DNA from 2 places in the Streptomyces sp. NPDC059373 genome. Region 1 is predicted to be linked to the other one. Evidence: riboswitches for the same ligand, from Rfam matches in the RefSeq annotation. Region 1 holds a riboswitch; the other holds the start of a gene.
The links. A riboswitch is a leader RNA that binds a small molecule or an ion and turns the genes downstream of it on or off. The one in region 1 is predicted to bind cyclic di-AMP.
Positions count from the first base shown of each region.

Region 2: another riboswitch for cyclic di-AMP. It lies ahead of ACFXJ5_RS04355 (M23 family metallopeptidase); the one in region 1 lies ahead of ACFXJ5_RS01950 (NlpC/P60 family protein).

Region 1 is NZ_JBHYXC010000001.1:425,584-429,743, forward strand. Features, by position in the region: gene pcrA (DNA helicase PcrA) at 1-1,852, opposite strand, end outside; cyclic di-AMP (ydaO/yuaA leader) riboswitch at 2,028-2,199, shown strand; gene ACFXJ5_RS01950 (NlpC/P60 family protein) at 2,208-3,302, shown strand; gene ACFXJ5_RS01955 (hypothetical protein) at 3,364-3,717, opposite strand; gene ACFXJ5_RS01960 (NlpC/P60 family protein) at 4,063-4,160, shown strand, end outside.
Region 2 is NZ_JBHYXC010000002.1:36,679-40,838, reverse strand. Features, by position in the region: gene ACFXJ5_RS04360 (DUF2332 domain-containing protein) at 33-1,010, opposite strand; cyclic di-AMP (ydaO/yuaA leader) riboswitch at 1,316-1,456, shown strand; gene ACFXJ5_RS04355 (M23 family metallopeptidase) at 1,468-2,649, shown strand; gene ACFXJ5_RS04350 (hypothetical protein) at 2,732-3,016, opposite strand; gene ACFXJ5_RS04345 (DUF6227 family protein) at 3,101-3,898, opposite strand.

The DNA.
Region 1 (4,160 bases):
CCCCCTCCTCTCCGTCGGGGATCTGGTCGGAGTCGGCGACCAGTGCGACCTGCTCCAGGAAGTCCGCCAGTGTGCCCGGCTGCTCCTCCGTGCGGTCCTGCTCGAACTCCAGGGCCACGGCGGCAAGTTCCTGGAGGTTCTCCACCCGGGTCTCGTCCTGGGGGTCCGTGGACGCCTGGAGCTCCGCCAGATAGCCCGTACGCTCCAGCACCGCCTCCAGCACGGTCGCGGGGCCCGCCCCGGACTCCACGATCGTCCGCAGTTCCTCCAGCAGCTCGTTGAACCGCTTCACCGCGTTCGCCGACCGGGCCGCCATGCCGTACGCCTCGTCGACCCGCCGCAGCGCGGCCGCGAAGGAGATCTTCTCCCGCAGCGCCAGCGCCTCCAGCATGGCCTCCGCGCGGTCACCGATGCCGCGCTTGGGCACGTTCAGGATCCGCCGCAGCGGGACGGTGTCCTCGGGGTTCGCGAGCACCCGCAGATAGGCGAGGACGTCACGGACTTCCTTGCGCTCGTAGAAGCGCACGCCGCCGACGACCTTGTACGGCAGGCCGACCCGGATGAACACTTCCTCGAAGACACGGGACTGGGCGTTCGTCCGGTAGAAGACGGCCACATCGCCGGGCTTCGCGTCCCCGGCGTCGGTGAGCCGGTCGATCTCCTCGGCGATGTACTGCGCCTCGTCGTGCTCCTGGTCGGCGACATAGCCGGTGATGACCGGGCCGTCGCCGGCCTCCGTCCACAGGTTCTTCGGGCGCCGCGAGGCGTTCCGCTCGATGACCGCGTTGGCCGCCGTCAGGATCGTCTGTGTGGAGCGGTAGTTCTGCTCCAGCAGGATCGTCCGGGCTTGCGGATAGTCCTCCTCGAACTGGAGGATGTTACGGATGGTGGCCCCGCGGAAGGCGTAGATCGACTGGTCCGCGTCACCCACCACACACAACTCGGCGGCCTCGTCGCCGGTCCCCACCAGCTCGCGCACCAGCGTGTACTGGGCGTGGTTGGTGTCCTGGTACTCGTCGACCAGCACATGGCGGAAGCGCCGCCGGTAGTGCTCGGCGACGTCGGGGAAGGCCTGGAGCAGGTGGACGGTGGTCATGATGATGTCGTCGAAGTCCAGTGCGTTGGCCTCGCGCAGCCGCGACTGGTAGAGCACATAGGCCTCGGCGAGCTTCTTCTCGAACGGGTTCTCCGCCTGGCCGGCGAAGGTCTCCTCGTCGATGAGCTCGTTCTTCAGGTTCGAGATCTTGGCGCTGAAGGACTTCGGCGGGTACTGCTTCGGGTCGAGGTCCAGATCCCGGCAGACCAGCGCCATCAGCCGCTTGGAGTCGGCGCCGTCGTAGATGGAGAAGCTGGAGGTGAAGCCGAGCCGCTTGCTCTCCCGCCGCAGGATCCGTACGCAGGCGCTGTGGAAGGTCATCACCCACATCGCGTTCGCGCGCGGGCCGACGAGCTGCTCGACGCGCTCCTTCATCTCACCGGCGGCCTTGTTGGTGAAGGTGATCGCCAGGATCTCGCCCGGGTGCACATGCCGGGTGGCCAGCAGGTGGGCGATGCGGTGGGTCAGGACGCGGGTCTTGCCCGAGCCGGCGCCCGCGACGATGAGCAGCGGGGCGCCCGCGTGCTCGACGGCGGCGCGCTGCTGCTCGTTCAGCCCTTCGAGCAGCGCGGCGGCGTCCACGACCGGGCGGTGGGCGCCGTCCCGGTAGTACGCGTCCCGGTGCACGGGCGCGTCGAAACGGCCGCCGAAGAGGTCGTGCGGGACCTGCTCCGGGACGTGGTCCTCGGGCGGCGGCGGGGACGCGTCGGTCGGCTCGAGGTCGGCCAGGAAGCTGTCGTCAAAGAGGCTGCTCATCGCCTCCCGAGTCTAGGCGGTAGCGCTGACAGCGACCGACGGTTCCTGTGCGTAAGGTAAAAGGTCACGAATCGGTTTCGGGATAAATCGAACATCAGCCTTCCCAAGCGCCACTCGGGTTGATTACGGTTCCGCATCAGGCGGCCCGCCCTCCCGGCGGCGACCGTGCCGTCACGGGCCGCCTTCGCTGAGTCCGGCGCGAGCCGGAGCCGGGGACCCACGTACGACGACCTTGGGGTGAATCGGTCCGCGAGTACGGGTGCGGGAACGCACACGTACGGACCGTAGGGCGGCCTTCCGATGCCCGAACCCGACAGCTAACCCGGTAAGCGGTCAACGGAAGGAGCCGCCTGCCTTGGCGACCCACCGCAAGCCCCGCAACGGCATACTCACCGCCCCCGGTCCGCGTGCGGCCGTGGGGCTCACGACCGCCGCACTGGCGACGGTCACCCTCTTCGGGGAGAGCGCGAGCGCGGCGCCGAGCACCGGCAGCAGCACGGCCTCCATCAAGAAGGTCCAGGCGAGCGTCAACAAGCTCTACCAGCAGGCCGAGGTCGCCACCGAGCGCTACAACGCGGCCAAGGACAAGACCGACAAGCAGCGCACCACCGCCGACAAGCTGCTGGACGAGGTCTCCCGCAAGACCGCCAAGCTCAACGCCACCCGGGACCAGCTCGGCGAGTTCGCCGCCGCCCAGTACCGCACCGGCGGCCTGGACGCCACGACCACGTACCTCCTGGCCAACGACCCGCAGCAGCTGCTCGACAACGCCCACGTCATGCAGCAGATGTCCGGCCGCACCGAGGCGGCCCTGGAGACCTTCCGCACCCAGCAGATCGAGATCGCCCAGGAACGCAGCAAGGCCGTCACGAGCCTGCAGAAGCTGGACGACTCGCAGCAGGAGCTGAGCAAGCAGAAGCTGGCCGTCCAGAAGAAGCTGACCACCGCGCAGAAGCTGCTCAACAGCCTCACGGCCAAGGAGAAGGCCCGGCTCGCGGCCATCCAGAAGGCGGCGGACGCGGCAGCCGCGCGGAAGGCCGCGGCAGCCAGCACGTCCACGTCCACATCCACCTCGACGAGCACCACCAGCAGCGGATACGCCGCCAAGGCCGCCAAGGCGATCGCCTTCGCCAGGTCCAAGCTCGGGGTGCCCTACGTCTACGGCGCCACCGGCCCCAACTCCTACGACTGCTCGGGCCTCACCCAGGCCGCCTGGGCCGCCGCAGGGGTCTCGATCCCGCGCGTCGCCAGCGCCCAGTACAGCTACGGCACCAAGATCACAGCCGCCGATCTACAGCCCGGCGACCTGGTCTTCTTCTACTCCGGCATCTCCCACGTCGGCCTCTACATCGGCGGCGGCGAGATGATCCACGCCCCGCACACCGGCACCGTCGTCAAGATCGCGCCGATCAGCGAGATGCCGATCGCCGGCTACGCGCGGATGGCCTGAGCAGCCCGCGGAACCAAGGAATCCGAAGGAATCCCGGGGAATCCCGGGGAATCCCGGGGAATCAGGTCCACAGGACGGCAATGAAGATGTTGGCGACGGTCAGGGCACCCACCGTGCCGAAGACCGCCGCCGGCTGCCGCTCCTCGTCGCGCTTGACGTAGACCAGGCCGAGGATCACCACCAGGAAGGCCAGCTTCACGCCGATCTTGATGTTGTTCACCGGCTGGTCGTCAGCTTGGTTCAGGCCGACGAGGAGGGCGCCCGTCACCAGCATCGTCAGCGCGCCGTGCAGCATCGCGGGGACGAAGCGGGCCTCGCCGCGTCCCATGGCCTTGAGCTGGGTGACGAAGCCGCCGAGGAGTGCGGCGATGCCGATGATGTGGAGGCCGACGACGAAGTGAATGAGTACGTCCATGGCACAGGACCCTAACCACGCCCTCCGGCCACTCCTGTAGCAGCCCCTCCGACCCGGTTGGGCCTCAACCGCCACATCGGTCACAGAGAGGCGGAAAGCATCCGGGTCACCCGTCGAACAGCGGTCATCTCCGGTCAGCTCCCGGCCGAATCGGAGCAGTCCCGCTCTCCTCACCGCTTCCGGGTGACAGTCAGGTTTAGCGTCCTCCTCCAGGTGGCCGATCCCCACGCCGGCGAGTCAGCGCCGGCCCGGTCGCCCCCGCCGAGGATCCGGCGGCGGTCGCTCCCCGTGCGGCCGTCGCCGGATCGCGTCGTCGGCGGGCCGAGGAAGGGAGTGAAGGCGTCCGTGGCGTCGCACCGAAGGCCCAAGCAGCGTTCGTTCACCGGCTCCACCGCACGCACCGCGGCCACGATCGCCATAGCCGGCGCCGCGTCCGTCACGAT
Region 2 (4,160 bases), on a different contig from region 1:
GCTGCCGGGCTGCCGGGCCGCCGCCCCCCGCATCACTCCAGCCACTCCACGCTCTGCCCGTGCCCGTCCGTCAGCGCCACCGGCCGCCCGTCGACCGCCAGCGTCAGCCGATGCCCGTCGTCCGGCCGGGGCCCGCCCAGCCAGGGCAGGACGCTGTGGTGCTCGTTGGACACCCAGTGCCCGGGCAGGGCCCGTACGAGCTCCGCGAACCGCCGCCGGCGCGCCAGCGGCAGATACGTCAGCACCGCCGTGTGGAACACCACCAGCGTCGCGTCCGGCGCCTCGGCCGCCGCCCGCGCCGCGACCTCCGCCACCCGGTCCACCAGATCCCCCTGCACGATGTGCGCCCCCGGCGCACCCCGCACCGCCTCGATCGCCGCCCGCAGCTGCCGTACCCGGTGCTCCTGCCCCGGCCAGATCAGTGACTCCAGCCACCGCACATCCCCCGGGTCGCCCACATCCAGCGGATTCAGATCGATCCCGCCCCGCCATACGACCTCAGGCACCGCCCCCGGCACCGGCACGCCCCCGCCCGTCCGGCACCGGAACACCGCCGGTGACCCGTCCGCCCCGAACTCCGGGCCGCCGTCGTACGCGTAGCGGTACCGGTCCGGGTACAGGCACAGCCCCGCCGACGCCCCCACCTCCAGCAGGGCCAGCGGCTGCGGCAGCCCGGCCAGCACCGGCAGCAGCGTCGCGCAGCGGGCCGCCTCGTTCGTCTGGGTGAAGCGGACCAGGATCACCTCCCGTACGGAGTCCCATTCCGCGGCCACCCAGGACCGGAACGCCGCCCACTCCTTGTACGGCCCGCCCAGGTACCGCACGGCGGCGAGCAGCAGGTTGGGCTGCTGCTTGTTGCCCGCCGGGAGTCCGGAGATGAGGGCGACCAGTTCCTCGTCCTCCGCGATCCGTGCCGTCAGCTCCTCGTACAGAGGGGACTTGCCGCGCGCCTGTTGCCGCGAGAAGGCCCGGTACCGGTCCGCCACCCGCTCATCCGTGTTCACCGCCATCCGGGCAACGTACCCGGCCGCGCGGAACGGCCCGGAGGCGCCGGGGCAGGCGCACGACAACCGCGCGTCGAGCGGCGCCGGGCACCCCCGCTCACTCCGGGTGACCGGACGAGTGCCGTCCGAATAACAACTGACGCACACTCACATCTCCCGGCGGTCACAGGAGTCACGCCACTTTGCCCGCTTCTGGGTATTCCATCCGCATAGATTCCTGCTGTGAACTGCCCAGAGTGGCTTGGAATTCCCCTGCACCTCTATTAACGTTCGATAACGCAGCGCGGTCGTCCCTCCGCCGAACTGGCGGCGCCGTGCGCTTGTCGAATCCCGTCCGCGGGAACCGGGGAACCACCACCCTGGGGTGAATCGGGTCTGCTCCGGCAGAACCGTAGGAGACCTTCCTGCTCCGAACCCGTCAGCTAACCCGGTAGACGAGAAGGAAGGAAAGGAGTGCGCCCGCGTGGCGTCGAACAAGCCTGCCCTCATACCGGATTCCCATCAGCATCAGCACGACGGGTACGAGTACACCGACTGGGACACCGGCGAGTGGAACGTAGCGGCCGGCTGGACGCCCCCGGCGACAGAACAGACCGCACCCACCAAGAACGCCGTCGACGGCTGGGACACCGCCGAATGGAACATGGCGGCAGGCTGGGCAGAGCTGCGTGAAGCCGCCGCGGCCGCCGGTCTGACGGACACCGCCGCCGCGCCTACGGCGGAGTTCGAGCCCGAGTTCGCGCCGGAGCCGCACCCGGAGTTCGACGAGACCGGCATCGACGGCGACACCTGGAACCCCACCCGCGAGAACACGGCCCCCGTACGGGGTCGTCACCGCGTCGCCAAGCAGCGCACCTTCGGCCGAGGTTCGGCCGTCTTCGGTGTCGCGGCGGTCGCCGTACTCGGTGTCAGCGGCGTCGCCACGGCGGAGGGGCACAACCCCCTCCCCGTATCGCTTCCGCACCTGCCCGAGGTGTCCGACATGCCCGGTATCGGGACGCTCCTGGGCGGCAACGACACCAAGTCCGCCGACCCCGCCCAGAACCTGGACATCAACGCCGGCGAGGCACTGCGCACCCGCATCCTCGACCAGGCCACCCAGCAGAAGGCCGCCGCCGACGGCGTGGCTGCCGCGAAGGACGCCAAGGCCGCCGCGGCGGAGAAGGTGCGCGCGGAAGCCGCCGCCAAGAAGACGGCCGCCGCCGCGGCCAAGAAGGCCGCCGAGGCAAAGCGTCTGGCCGAACTCGCCAAGAGCTACGTCAAGCCGGTGGCCTCCTACACCCTCACCGCGGGCTTCGGCGAGACCAGCTCCCTCTGGTCAACCACCCACACCGGCCAGGACTTCGCCGCCCCCACCGGCACCCCGGTCAAGGCCATCCACGGCGGCACCGTCACCTCCGCCGGCTGGGCCGGCTCGTACGGCTACCGCATCATCCTGACCCTCCCCGACGGCACCGAGCTGTGGTTCTGCCACCTCTCCTCGATGATCGTCACCTCCGGCAAGGTCTCCACCGGCGACACCATCGGCCGCGTCGGCGCCACCGGCAACACCACCGGCCCCCACCTCCACCTCGAGGTCCGCCCCGGCGGCGGCAGCCCGATCGACCCGATGCCGTGGCTGCGCTCGAAGGGCCTGTCGGTCTAGGCCACTTGAGCCCTGCGTCCGCCTGCGCGGGCCCATCTGGGCCTGCTTGGGCCTGCTTGGGCCTGCTTGGGCCTACTTGGGCCTACTTGGGTGCGATGAAGTTGTACGCCTCGGGGACGGTGGGCGGCCCCTCGGACTTGGGGAAGCCCGCCTCCTCCGAGGCAGGCGTGATGACCTCGACGAAGGCCTCCATGGCCTCGGCGGACTCCCACACGTTCACGATCCGCAGCCCGTGCTCGTCGATGACGGCCGTGTGCGCCAGCAGTCCCGCCGGAGGGTTCCCGGGGCCGATCCCCACGCGCTGATTCGCCTCTTCGTACTGCAGTGCCGTCACGCCCGGGAACGCGATCTCTTGCAGAATGGTCATGGCAAACCTCCCAGACCCGCCGAATCCGCCTATGTCCAATCTGCGCGCGCCGGACGACGCCCGCAAACCGGGACGGCCGTGCTCCTACAAGGCCTCCAGCCGCAGATCGGCCGCATCGCAGGCCGCCCGCTCGGCGTCGTACACCTCGCACACCGGTCGCCCCTCCGGGTTCATCGTGTGCTCGACCTCCCAGAGGCTGACCTCCTCGCCGGTCGCCAGCAGGAAGGCGTGCTCGTACAGCGTCCAGCCCACCACCCGTCCGCCGGCGCGCAGATGGCGCCCGGTGACGTACGTGATGTCGTGGCCGATCGCCGACAGCAGCCGCCGCCGCATCTGCTCGCCGGGTGCGTCCTCGTTCTCCGCGCGCCGCAGCACCCGCCACGCGTGCTCGGCGGAACGGTCCTCGGTGAACTGCCTCGGGCTCTGCGGCAACTCCAGTGCGGCCAGCTCCGGCAGCCGCGCCAGCCAGTCCACCGCCTCCGCCTCAAGCTCCTCCGGGCTCGGCTCCCCGAAGCGTGCGTCGACCAGATACTGCGCCGCCGCCAGCGACTCCGGGTCCGCGTACACCTCGTACCGCGGGTCGCCACCCGGGCCGGTGTTGTGCTCGATCTCCCAGAGCGTGAGGTTGCCGCCGTCGGCCAGCAGGTAGTTGTGGCGCAGGGTGCGGCGGCTCAGCTTGCGGGGTGGGCCCTTGCGCTGCCGAAAGGACGCGAGCTCGGTGTGCACCATCAGCGCGGACGTCAGCCGCTCCAGCAACTCCTCGCCGACCTCGAACGCGTTCTGCGCCCGCGCCAGCAGCTCCTCCACCCCGGTGCCCTTCCCGTCCACCGGCCGCCCCGGTCCTGGCCCCGGCCCCGCCTCACCCGGTCGTGCGTTCCCCATGCGGTTCCTCCGCTCACCGTCTCGTACCGTCCCCGCACGTCCCCGTCGTCCCTGCTTTCTCCGCGCACCACCATCGTGGGCACTCAGCGTAATGGCCCGACCGCGCACCGCGAAGCCACTCCCAGGAAAAATCCTCCCCCAACACGCGTAGGCCGCCCGTAAACGCGCCTCCCCTGTGCGCCTCCCCAAGCCCCCTCGGCCGTCCCTTTCCTTGACGCGTCTCTCGCGCCGCTCGGCCCCGGGGGGGGCCTTCTCGGGCTTC